One region of the Marinobacter psychrophilus genome, then DNA from elsewhere that is predicted to be linked to it. Evidence: predicted binding sites of a transcription regulator. Region 1 holds the regulator's gene; the other holds the start of a gene.
What was found. The regulator FliA, encoded in region 1, starts transcription of late flagellar genes. The targets are predictions, from matches to a motif close to CTAAAGTTTNNNNNNNNNNNGCCGNTAA.
Positions count from the first base shown of each region.

Region 2: the regulator FliA is predicted to act here: its motif matches at 1,561-1,588, upstream of flgM (flagellar biosynthesis anti-sigma factor FlgM).

Region 1 covers NZ_CP011494.1:1,186,278-1,192,960, reverse strand. The annotation lists gene ABA45_RS05285 (protein phosphatase CheZ) at 1-698, opposite strand, end outside; gene cheY (chemotaxis response regulator CheY) at 719-1,102, opposite strand; gene ABA45_RS05275 (RNA polymerase sigma factor FliA) at 1,181-1,921, opposite strand; gene ABA45_RS05270 (MinD/ParA family protein) at 1,949-2,761, opposite strand; gene flhF (flagellar biosynthesis protein FlhF) at 2,864-4,225, opposite strand; gene flhA (flagellar biosynthesis protein FlhA) at 4,283-6,451, opposite strand.
Region 2 covers NZ_CP011494.1:1,840,491-1,847,173, reverse strand. The annotation lists gene ABA45_RS08265 (chemotaxis protein CheV) at 1-531, opposite strand, end outside; gene flgA (flagellar basal body P-ring formation chaperone FlgA) at 742-1,443, shown strand; gene flgM (flagellar biosynthesis anti-sigma factor FlgM) at 1,650-1,970, shown strand; gene ABA45_RS08250 (flagella synthesis protein FlgN) at 1,978-2,448, shown strand; gene ABA45_RS08245 (peptidylprolyl isomerase) at 2,592-3,134, shown strand; gene mnmC (FAD-dependent 5-carboxymethylaminomethyl-2-thiouridine(34) oxidoreductase MnmC) at 3,131-4,801, shown strand; gene ABA45_RS08235 (CBS domain-containing protein) at 4,813-5,445, shown strand; gene ligA (NAD-dependent DNA ligase LigA) at 5,490-6,683, opposite strand, start outside.

The DNA of each region.
Region 1 (6,683 bases):
ACACCCTGCTCAGCCGAAGGCTGATTGTCCTCCATCTGGTGCACGGTACCGGTCAACTGGTCTACGTGGCCGGCCATCACCACCAGGCTTACCAGGTTTTCTTCCACTTCACGCACAAGGGTGATTACATTTTGAATCACCTGACCTGTCAGATCTTGATAATCCTGAGCCAGCAAAATTTCTGAGAGATTACCGTACAGTTTGCCGGCGTCAGTACTCAACGCCGCCAAAAACTGATCCATGCGGGCGTGCAACTCGCGGAATTCGGTCGGTGCCATCTCCCGCCGCCGCAGGCGCTGCCACTGCTGATGCAGATCTTGGGCTTCGCTTTGCAAATGACGGGTAACTGGCATGCTTTCTTCAACCAGATCCATGGTCCGATTCGCCGCTTGGCCAGTCATTTTCACTACGTATTCCAGGCGATCGGAGGCATCGGTCATTTTTGACAGAGCTTCTCGCTGTTCGGGGTTGCGCGGATCAATCTGAAAATTACGCATGGCTTCGTGCAGGCTGCGGGTTAGCCGCCCTACTTCGTGATACAGACCTTGATTTCGCACTTCTGCAAGCTCGCTGATCATCGCCATAGCGCGGGGATAGTCGCCCGCGTGCACGCTGTCAACCAGCTGTTCGGACTGTTGCTTTAATTTTTCCGTCAGCTCTGGTTCCAGGGCATGGCGCTCACCTTTTGACTTGTTCATGGCTTGTATCCACTCCCCGGTTACTGAATTCGCTCAAAGATTTTTTCGATTTTTTCTTTGAGAACAGCGGCAGTGAACGGCTTTATAATGTAGCCGTTCACACCGGCCTGCGCCGCAGCGACAATCTGGTCGCGCTTGGCTTCAGCCGTCACCATCAGGATCGGCAGGGCTTTGAGCTGATCATCGGCGCGAACATGCTTGAGCAGGTCAAAACCAGACATGCCGGGCATATTCCAATCAGTCACCAGAAAATCGTACTTACCGGTTTTCAGCATCGGCAATGCTGTATTGCCATCGTCAGCTTCGTCGGTGTTGGTAAAGCCCAAGTCACGCAGCAGGTTTTTGATAATGCGCCGCATTGTGGAAAAATCGTCCACAATAAGGATCTTCATATTTTTGTCCAATGAGGACCTCCAATCGTTGAAATCTAGTCGGATCTCGTTGCATCTCTGCCCGCAACTCGCGGGCTGCAGGCGCTAGAATTATGTATGGTCTGTTTTCCAGTCGGCTAACCGGCTTCGTAAGCGCAAGGCAGCCTGGCTGTGAATCTGGCTGACCCGGCTTTCGCTGACGTCCAGCACAGCACCGATTTCCCTCAGGTTCAACTCTTCCTGATAATAGAGGCTCAGCACCAGTTTTTCACGTTCTGGCAGGGTTTCAATGGCCGCCGCCAAACTGTTACGGAAGGCGGACTCTGACACCCCGTGCAGCGGATTATCATCCGTCTTTGATTGTTCTATCGGCAGTTCGCCGGAATCATTGAGCTCGTCCAAACTGAAAAGCCGACCGCTGTTGGAGTCGGCCAGGCAACTGTGGTATTCCGACAGCGTCATATCCAGCTCAGCAGCCACTTCGACATCGTGGGCTTCGCGGCCTTCGCGGCCCTCTACAGCTTTGATAGCGTTGGAAATGCGCCGGGAGTTTCGGTGCACCGAACGCGGAACCCAGTCGCCTTTGCGGATTTCATCCACCATGGCGCCACGGATTCGAATACCGGCGTAGGTTTCAAAGGTCGCACCTTTACCCGTGGCGTAGCGCTGCGACGCCTCAAGCAAACCAATCATGCCAGCCTGCATAAGATCTTCCAGCTGGACACTGGCGGGCAATCGTGCCAGCAGATGGAGGGCAATTTTCTTGACCAGAGGCGCATGCTCTTCAATCAGCCAGCAAGCGTCTGAAGCACCCGACCGTTGATAGACTCCGAGATCTTTCACCAGTGTCATAAATCCGCTTTTTGTACGGGATGTGTTTTAAACTTGGACGAGCCGCTCTATAAAGAATTCGAGATGGCCCCGCGGCGATGATGGCAGCGGCCAACTGTCCACTTTTTCAGCGAGAGCCCTTATGGCCAGCGAGGCTTTTGCTTGCGGATAAGCTTCCAACACCGCTTGCTGACGCCGCACCGCTTTTTTAACGGCCTCGTCAAAAGGCACTATACCTACATATTGTAACGCTACATCCAGAAAACGTTCTGTAACCCGGGTCAGTTTTTCATACAAAAGACGGCCTTCTTGTTCGGTGTTCACCTGATTGGCCAGAATCCGGAAGCGGTTGGTGTGGTAATCGCGATTCATCAACTTGATTAAGGCGTAGGCATCGGTAATCGAAGTAGGCTCGTCGCACACCACCAGCAGCAGTTCCTGGGATGCCCGCAAAAAGCTGACCACCGATTCGGAGATGCCAGCGGCCGTATCCACAATCAGTATGTCGATCTGGTCGGCGATGTCACTGAAGGCGTGAATCAGCCCGGCATGCTCCATAGCACTGAGCTGGGTCATGCGCTGGGTACCTGATGAGGCCGGCACAATCTTGATGCCGCCGGGGCCGTCTACCAGCACGTCACGCAAGTCACAGTCGCCATTGAGTACGTCTTGCAGATTGCGCTTGGTTTTCAAGCCTAACAGCACATCGATATTGGCAAGCCCCAGGTCGGCGTCTAACAGCACCACCCGACGGCCCTTTTGCGCCAGAGCAATGCTCAGGTTGACCGACACATTACTTTTGCCAACGCCACCTTTACCGCCAGTGACCGCAATTACCTGAACCGGATGTGCTTTACTCATACTGATGATGGCCTCTTGCCATGTTTAACCGGGAACGGATGTAGCCGTTACCCCACTGTTCTACACTGCCCGCTTGCTGTGATGCTTTTACAACCGGCATTTTCAAGACCCGCTGGCAACTGCCTGCTCCTGCCGCAAACCCTTCAGACGTTCTACACCGAGTTGCACCAGCGCAAGCGCTTTCGCCGGGTGCAAGTCTTGGGGTATTTTCTGGCCGTCGGTGTACCAAGCCACCGGCAGACTGGTTTCCATAACAAATCCCAGCGCTTCGCCCAGAGTCAGAGCCTCGTCGATCTTGGTAATCACACAACCGGCAAGGTTTGCCATCTTATAGCAATGCCATACGGATTTCATAATCCGCGGCTGGCTGGTGGCAGACACCACCAAATGTGTACGGATTTTGTGATGACTGCGGACCAGCTCGGCCAATTGTTCCTGATAGCCCCGATCGGTGCTGGTCAGCCCGGCGGTATCAATCAATACCAGGCGACGATCAGACAACTCATCCAGAATTTCATCCAGCGGGTGGCTTTCATCAACCACCCGAACCGGCACGTTAAGAATACGGCCAAACACAAACAATTGCTCGTGCGCCGCAACCCGATAACGATCGGTGGTAATCAACGCCAGCGAGTCGGCTCCGTGGCGCAGCACGTAGCGTGCCGCCAGTTTGCCGATGGTGGTGGTTTTACCCGCTCCAGTAGGTCCAACCAGAGCAAATACGCCGCCTTCATCCAGCCATTCCTGGCGTGGGGTACGCACACCGTTAACCAGCATTTTGAGAGACTGCTTCCAGCCATCCTCCAGGCGCACGGCTTGGTGACGGCGAGCGAGATCGTCAGACAGCTCGCGGCTAAGGCCGAACTCACCCAAACGTTCTGCCAAGCGCTGCTGAAGCGCCGTAACATTGGCGCCAGCACTGGTGTCTTTTAACGAGGCAGGCGCGGTCTGACCGCTCACCAGCTCGCGCAGACTGCTCATTTCAGAACGCATGGCCGCAAGCTCCCCGGCATAACCCGCAGGCTGACCGCTTTGCGCTGCCGCATCTTGGTTACGCTCGTCAGCGCCGGACGGCAAAGTTATGCCGCCCTCTGCAAACGGATCTGCACTGGTCATGTCAGCAAAGCCATTGACAGTTTCAGCAATGGAACCGTAACCGGCCTGGCTGTCGGCGCGCTGATCGCGCACACCACGGATGCGCTCACGGGAGCGGCCAAGCTCGTCTTCCAGGTGGCGCTGCTGGTCTGCCTGCAGCTCTGCCAGGTGAGTGCCGCTGGTGGCTGCCACCGCTTTGTCACCCAGGCGTTGGCGCGCCATGTTTTCGTCGTAATCGAGGGCCGTCACAATTTCAACGCCGCCATCTACCCGGCGGTTGGAAAGTATCATCGCATCCGGCCCCATGTGTTCGCTGACCTGCTTCAGGGCTGCGGCCATTGTAGGTGCAAAAAAACGTTTTACTTTCATGCTTTCTCATCCTTTGCCGGGAACGCGGCTGACGTTATCCGAGTGTCGTCTGCGCCGTTACTGGCCTACCGACGCTACGATGGTAATCTGTTTGTTATCCGGCACTTCCTGATAAGACAGAACGTGCAGGCGTTCTATGCCGTAACTGGCGAACTTTGCAAGCACCGGCCGCAGCGGGCCAGACACCAGCAGAATCGCTGGTTTACCGAGCACTTCCTGGCGCTGCACGCTGTCTTGCAGTGAGCGCTGGAGTTTTTCCACCATGTTCGGCTCTAGCACTAGCCCGATATCGTCCTGCGCGCCGGATTGTTGACTCTGCTGTACAGACTTAAGCAATAACTGTTCCAGATCTGGATCCAGGGTAATCACCGGTATTTCGGATTCGTTACCAACGATGCTTTGCACAATCATCCGCCGCAGGGCTTGACGGGTTGCCGTGGTCAAGACTTTCGGGTCCTGACTGCGCGGGTGCATATTCACTATGGATTCGGCAATAGAGCGCATATCACGAATAGGCACTTCTTCTTTTAGCAAATTCTGCAGCACTCGCAGCAACACGCTGATGTTCACCGCTGAAGGCACCAGCTCTTCCGCCAGTTTCGGCGATACCTTTTCCAACTGGTCCAGCCACTTCTGCACTTCTTCATGGCCCAGCAACTCATAGGCGTGGGTCTGCAGAATCTGATTCAGGTGAGTAGCCACTACGGTGCTGGCGTCTACCACGGTGTAGCCCAGACTTTGGGCCTGGTCTTTTTTCTCTGGCTCTATCCAGATAGCATCAAGGCCAAAAGCCGGATCTTTGCCTTCTATACCCTCCACTTTGCCAAACACCTGGCCGGGGTCGATGGCCAGCTCACGCTCCGGGTGAATATCCGCTTCGGCAATGGTGACGCCCATCAGGGTGATGCGATAAACGTTGGGCATTAAATCCAGGTTGTCGCGGATATGCACCGAGGGCATCAAAAAGCCCAAATCCTGGGACAACTTTTTACGCACACCTTTAATACGGCTAAGCAACTGCCCGCCCTGGCTTTTATCCACCAACGGAATAAGACGGTAGCCGACTTCCAGGCCCACAATGTCCACGGTGGCAACGTCGTCCCAGCCCAGCTCGCGATTCTCTGCCGGTGCCGGTAAAGCCTGGCTACCACTGTCGCCACTGACCAGTTCACCACCGCTGGTACGGCCAGCCGTTCCTGCACCGCCACGTACCGGGAATTTGTCACCTTCTTCAACCATTTGTTGATTTTTCTTCCAGGTAAGCCAAGCCGCTGCCGCTGCCAGCGAACCCAAGCCTAGAAAGGCTACGTGGGGCATACCAGGAATCAGGCCTAGCAAAATCAGAATACCGGCAGCAATAGCAAGAGCTTTGGGCACATCGAACATTTGCTGCAGAATCTGGCTGCCCATATCTTGGCTGGAGGTGGTTCGAGTGACCATAATCGCCGCCGCCGTAGACAACAACAGCGACGGGATTTGGGCCACAAGGCCGTCACCAATGGTCAACAGCGCGTAGCGCTCCACCGCCAAGCTAAAATTCAGCCCGTGCTGGGCCATACCAATAGCAATCCCGCCAATGATGTTGATCGCCAGAATGAGCAGGCCCGCAACCGCGTCGCCTTTTACAAATTTCGAAGCACCGTCCATGGAACCGTAGAAATCGGCTTCTTCGGCAACTTCCCTACGGCGAAATTTGGCATCTTCCTGATTAATCAATCCAGCGTTCAAGTCGGCGTCGATGGCCATTTGCTTGCCGGGCATAGCGTCCAAGGTAAATCGGGCGCTCACCTCCGACACTCGACCAGCACCTTTAGTAACCACCAAAAAGTTGATGATCATAAGGATGGCAAATACCACCAGGCCAACAGCGTAGTTACCGCCAATCAACACCGCACCGAAAGACTCGATCACTTTACCCGCCGCATCCCCGCCATTATGGCCTTCCAGCAGCACAATACGGGTAGACGCGACGTTCAGCGCCAGGCGCAGCAACGTCGCCAGCAGCAAAACGGTGGGGAACGCAGCAAAATCCATCGGCCTCAGGGCGTACACGCACACCAACAGGATCACGATGGACAGGGTTATATTGAAGGTAAAAAACACGTCCAGCAAAAACGCCGGCACAGGCAAGATCATCATGCCCAGCAATCCCATCAGCATCAGTGGAACCCCGAGGTTCCCCTGCGCCAAGGATTTGACGTTCCTGAAGACTAAAGCTAAGTCCATGCCGGATTTCTCTCTAATGATTGCCTAATTGGGCCTGATTTAATCTGGATTGATCGGATCTGACCTGATTTCTGGCGCATTGACGCGTTTGATCAGGTACATCGCAAAAACCATACCAATCTTTAGGAAATCCCCTACAACTTTCTGTTGCCGGCAGCCTGACGCAAACCACCAGATACGGTATCATTTCGCTATTTTGTGTCACTGCCTCTATGCACAACCCAGCGCCCTC
Region 2 (6,683 bases), 650 kb from region 1:
AATCCGCGATGCATTGCGGCTAAGGATGTCTTCACCAACGTCTTCTTTTAACGGAGCCACTTCCGAAAGAACCTTCTCTACATCAATGACCTCAATGAGTTTGTCGTCAATTTTGGTGACGGCTGTCAGGTATACATCACGGCCTGCGCCTTTGGGCGGTGGCAGAATATCTTCCCAGTTCATGTTCACAATGCCTTCCACACCACTCACCAAAAAGCCTTGGGTTTTGCGATTGTACTCGGTAATAATCACAAAACTGGTGGCCAGATCTTCTTGAGGGATGGCCGGCATGCCAATCGCCATCGCCAGATCAATAATCGGGATAGTCGCGCCGCGTGTGTAGGCCACGCCGCGAACCACCGGTAGGCTGCTGGGAATGCTGAACAGCTTAGGGCACTGCAACACCTCTTTTACCTTGAACACATTAATGCCATAAATCTGGCGCCCGCGGAGCCGGAACAATAACAACTCCAGCCGGTTTTTACCGACCATCTGCGTACGCTGGTTAACACTGTCCAATACACCTGCCATAGTTCTTTCTCCCGACGGCCGGGCTAACCGGCACAGTTTTTGCTCGCTTAAGAGTCTTGAAAGAGCAATTTTTCTGACATGCGCCAAAATATGGCGACTTCATGTCAAGTTTAACGGCCAGTGCCCGCGAATCGTGATGCCACCGGAATTATTTTTGCGCAGCACGGCCGACTTTACCAACACACCGGCAAAACAGGATGCTTTCACATTATGCGCAACCACACTCTTGTCATCGCCCTGCTCGGCCTATGCCTAAGCTCATTTGCGCTAGCAAACTCTACCGCACACGATATTCACGCTGCAGCTAATCTGTTTTTGCAACAGTTTGCCACAGAACAGGCCGCCGCAGGCTATGAAGTCAGCTATGAAAGTGCAAAACCCGACCCCAGATTGTCATTGGCTAAATGCAATGGTGCACTGGATGTCAATTTCAGCGGTGATCCTTGGAAGTCCGGCCAGCCCTCTATGTTGATCGAGTGCAGCGGGGAGCGGCCATGGCGCATGTACCTGAGCGCTACCGTAGACATTCACGGACCGGCTTTGGTGGCTAGCCGCCCACTCGCCCGTGGCGAGCGCCTCCGCGCCGATATGGTGAGCCTACAGACCGTTGTGGTGAATGCCAGCCGCCGTGGGACCATCGCCAAAGCGCAGTCAATCATTGGTATGGAGGTTCGCCGGCCAATTAACAGTGGCTCGTTGATCACCCCGGATCTGCTTGCGGCCCCTGATGCCGTGGAACGTGGCGACCATGTGATGATCACCGCCAGCAGCGGTTCTTTCACCGTGAGTTCGCGCGGAAAGGCCTTGGCCAATGCAGCTATTGGTGAGCAGGTGCTGGTAGAAAACTTGCAGTCTTCACGGACCATCAAAGGTCGGGTGACTGCACCTGGCCAGGTGCTGATTCCGATGTAAGAAACAAACGAAAACAAGACGACGCTACCCGGCACTTTCTTGCCGTTACATCGCACAAGCCCTCGCCGCCAAAGCACAAGCGGCAAAAACGAGCCGGCTACTTTTTATAGAAACATATTAAAGCTTTCCGCGACGCCGCCGTTACGCAGTTATAGACCATATTTTGCGCCCCAATCGGCGCAGCAACCAATACAGCAGGTAACAACATGTCCGTTGACTTCAATGGAATCAACCAAAGCCAAATCAACACGCAGCGCCCCACCGCCGATAAAGCCGGCAGCGCGGCCAAAAACGCAACTGCGGATCAGGCCACAGCCCAAAGCACGCAGGCCCGCGGTGAGAGTGTTAATTTGAGCAGCCAGGCCCGCGACCTTAAACAGCTAGAGCAAAAACTGGGCGACTTCCCGGAAATGAACGATGAGCAGATTTCTAAGATTCGCAGCGCTCTGGAAGATGGCAGTTACAAAGTAGACGCCCAACAATTGGCCCAGAAAATGCTTGATATGGATAAAAGCATATTCGGGTAAATAAATTATGGCCGCTATTGATGATCTAAAACACCTTCTTGCACAAGATGTCCATCAGTTGTCTGCTATGGCGGACCTTCTGCGCGATGAGAAAGAGCTACTGTCTACCTCTGACATCAAACAGCTACAGGCACTGACCGACGAAAAGAACGCCCAGCTGGAGCAAATTCGCGAACGCGCCAAACTTAAGATTCACGCTTTGGTAGCGATGGGCTTTCGTCCCGAGAGCGGCAATCCTTCCCGCTTCATTGCCGCCGCTGGCTTGACCGAACTCCACCAACTCTGGCGCCAAGCCGATCAGGCGCTGACCCAGTGTCAGCAGCTGAACCAAAACAACGGCCGGGTCATGGCCCACATGCAAAAACGCCTTGCTAGATTAAGTGATATAGTGCGCGGAGCCAGTAGCCGACAGAAACTTTACGGCGCTGGGGGCCAGCATACGGCGGTGTCATCCAGTACTATTCTGGCCAGCGCCTGACGCATTATTAGTCTGACATGCGTCGCTGCCGTGCTTTGACCACTTTTTTTAATCGCAATCTGCCAAGGTAGCCAGAGCATGCCCGCTGTAAAACGTTTTTGTCCGCATTTTTCTTTTCAGTCATAGCCGCAAGTTGCGCTCTAGTGGACACCGTCAACGCTGATGATAGCGCCATTCAGGACCTGGTTAACGTCGACGTCATAACCTCCGAAGGCCAATTTACACTTCAATTGAGGCCCGATGTGGCGCCGGATACCGTGGCTAATTTTCTGGAATACGTGCGCTCGGGCTTTTACCAAGGCACCGTATTTCACCGGGTTATTCCAGGTTTCATGGTTCAAGGCGGCGGATTTAGCTCCGAGCTGCAGTCCCAAGAAACCCGCGCCCCCATTCGCAACGAAGCCACGCCTTCATTACCAAACCTGCGTGGCACGGTGGCAATGGCGCGAACCAACGCACCAGACTCTGCTACCGCCCAATTCTTTGTCAATCTGACCGATAACGACTTTCTTAACCCAAACTCGCGCGGTGCTGGTTACGCGGTGTTTGGCAAAGTTGTTTCAGGCATGGACGTCATTGACGCCATTGCCAATACAGAAACAGGATCGCGCAAAGGCATGAGTGATGTTCCGCTTCAGGCCATTACGATTGAAAGCATGTCGCTTGTTAAAACTATGGCCCCATGACAGGGCCGGCGCTGGATCACGCTAAAATAACCTGGTTGGAGAATGGCCGGTTTTACTTAAATGGCTTCAGTAACCGAATTTATGACAAGCTCAGTCTAGAGACAATCCAGATTCAGCATGTTGAGCGAATCACGAACTCTCAGCAGACAGTCTTTACTGAGGCCGAATTTGACCTCGGGCTGGATTTTCTTACCCGTTGGCAGAACTGGATGGCTCAAAGCCCTGAACCCGGCAATGTTCTGCATTTTATTTCCCACCAGCAACACCCCCTCAGCCGTGACGATCTCAAGCGTGCAGTGTCACTCTGGCCCGAACTGGCCGAATTCAGCGAACAGCTGGTACAAGCTTGGCCACCCGCCGTGGCGGGCCTACACCGTTTAGTATTTGCGGATGGGCAAGTACGACTGACACTGCACTTCGGCCCGCAAGGCGACGCCTGGCACGACCTCAGCAAGCCCGATCCACAGCCAGCCTGCCGTCCAGATTCCGTGGTCATTATCGGCGCTGGCATTGCCGGTGCCTGCCTGGCGCGCAACCTGGCAGAACGCGGAGTGCCAGTACAAATACTGGACTCACTGGCGCCAGGCCAAGCCGCTTCGGGCAACAAGCAGGGTGCGCTTTACGCCAAGTTAGGGGTGGATTATTCGCCGCAAACGGCGCTAGCGCTATCTGCACTGCTGTTCGCAGAGCGTTTTTATCAGCAGTTTCAGGCGCACCAAAGCAGCACCGGTCACGCGCCCTTTTTTCACGCCACGGGCCTTTTACAACTGGCCTTTAACGACCACGAACAACAACGCCAGCATAAATTTTTGGCCCGCAATCACTACCCAGCCGGCGTGCTGTATCCAGTGACGGCGCAACAGGCCACCGACTTGGTGGGTGTGACAGTTCATCGCAGCGGGCTCTGGTTCCCCCAGGGCGGATGGCTGGCGCCGTCGCAATTGTGCCAAACCTTGGTGCAACATCCGCTGATCACAATACACCCACATTGCAAAGTAACCGGCTTGGTCCAAAGCGACGGCTTATGGCAAATTAGTGCGCGACAGAACAATGCGGCGACAGGGTCCGATAAACTCTTTAATCTAGAATCAGATCAATTGGTTATCTGCGCGGGTGCTCAAACCCTCGAACTGTTCCCCCAGGCATGGCTGGCACCTGGCGAGCGCCTGCGTCTAAAGCCAATTCGCGGGCAAGTCAGTCATTTACCAGCGGCTGCAATCACCTCGCCCAACGCCGTTATTTGTGGTTCGCGCTATTTAAACCCACAGCACGACGGCATAGCAGTAACCGGAGCCACATTCGACCTACGCGATGAAAACCCGCTGCCGACCACTGCCAGTCATCAGGAAAATTTGACGGAACTGGACCACTTGCTACCGGGCGTCGTAAATATTGATCATCCGGCATTGGCGGATGGCATTTTGCAGGGGCGAGTGGCTTTTCGCTGCACCACGCACGATTATCAACCAGTGGCAGGCGCCGTCGGCACGCAAAGCATGAACACGAATGCCGGTGCCTGGATGTTTACCGGTCTCGGCAGTAAGGGCCTGACATACGCGCCGCTGTTGGCAGAATACCTAGCTGATCGCATGTGTAACCAACCATCTGCCCTACCCGATGCATTGGCACAAAGACTCCGTGTCGAGCGCGTTTTACAGCAGGAATAAGGGAAGCGCCCATGTCTATCCACGTTAGTGAGCCAGGCCGGCCAATAGGAACGCGCCTGCCAGAGATATTTCGCAACCGCCGGGTGGGAGACGTGAGCGAGGTGCGCGAAAGCGCAAAAATAAAGCCGGAGTACAGCGAAACAACAGACGCAGAATTCCAGGCGGGGGTGCAGGCTGGGAAACGAAAAGCCCAGCAGTATGGCCGCAGTACCGCCGGCGAACCTATGGAGCATCGCGCCTACTTGCCGGTATCGACTATGTGTGTATCGGGCGTAGCGTCGATACCGGCAACAGCCACTCTAGCGGAGGCATTAACCGCCATGGGGGAGAACCAGACTCGCCACTTAGCGGTTACGGTGGGCAACAACATCATTGCAGGCATGGTCAACGAACTCTGGTTGTTGGCTTGGGCCAACGGGTTCCCGGGCAATGCTGCAGATCAAAGCTTGGCAACTATCGAGTTGCCAGCGTTTCTGACCGCGTTTCCAGAAACCGACGCACATCAGCTTGCACGACTGATGCTGGCGCACCAGCTGGATGCAGCACTGATTATTGATAACGCTGGCGAGCCAATGGGTATCGTTACGAGCATCGACTATCTGCGTCTTTATGCCGATTCAGGCAGTTATCGAGCTGACGTCTGACGGCCAATAACACCAACCTTGTCATTTCATGCCAACAAGCGCAATCAGACCTCCACGTCATGCCCACGCAGCAGGTCTAATAGACCCTGCTCACTCAAAACCTCAACGCCTAACTGCTGCGCTTTGGTCAGTTTGGAACCCGCCGCTTCACCGGCCACCACGCACGACGTCTTTTTCGACACGCTGCCTGCCACTTTAGCGCCCAAACCTTCTAGCTTTTGTTTTGCCTGGTCGCGGGTCATCTGCTCCATAGTTCCGGTCAGTACCCAGGTTTGCCCATGCAGAGGCATACTGGCCGCGGTAATTTCCTGGGTTTGCCAGATCACACCGGCCTGTTTCAAACTCTGCAGAATTTCCTGGTTATGGGGCTGCTCAAAAAAACTGCGCAGGTGCCCAGCCACAATGGGCCCAACGTCAGACACTGCTTGTAGGGCATTTCCATCGGCTTCGGCAATAGCCTCCAGACTGCCAAAGTAGCCGGCAAGGCCTTTGGCAGTGGCCTCGCCCACTTCACGAATACCCAGCGCGTAGAGAAACCGCCACAATAAGGGCTGACGAGAGGCATCAATAGCAGCAATCAAATTACTCGCAGACTTGTCGCCCATGCGCTCCAGCCCGATCAGGTCTGCTTTGCGCAGCCGATACAGATCGGCAATAGTTTCAACCTTTTCACTGTCCACCAGAATATCCACCCACTTGTCACCCAGACCTTCTATGTCGAGTGCTTTACGTGATGCGTAATGGCGGATGGCTTCTTTGCGCTGAGCCGGACAAAAAAGGCCACCAGAACAACGGGCAATCACTTCGCCTTCAATCTGTACAACGTCTGAGCCGCACGCCGGGCATTGCGCCGGAAGCTCTATTACCCCGGCATCGGCGGGCCGTTTGTCTTGCACCACTTTGACGACTTTTGGAATAACATCACCGGCGCGGCGAATAAACACGGTGTCGCCGATGTGCAAATCCAGCCGTCGCACTTCGTCCATATTGTGCAAAGTTGCGTTGGATACCGTAGCCCCACCGACAAATACTGGTTTTAAGCGTGCCACGGGCGTAATAGCGCCGGTACGGCCGACCTGAAACTCCACGCTTTCAACCACCGTCAGCTCTTCCTCAGCCGGGAATTTTTGTGCGATCGCCCAGCGCGGCGCGCGGCTCACAAAGCCTAACTGCTGCTGAAGATCCAGACGGTTTACCTTGAACACAATACCGTCGATTTCATAAGGCAGTCTGTCGCG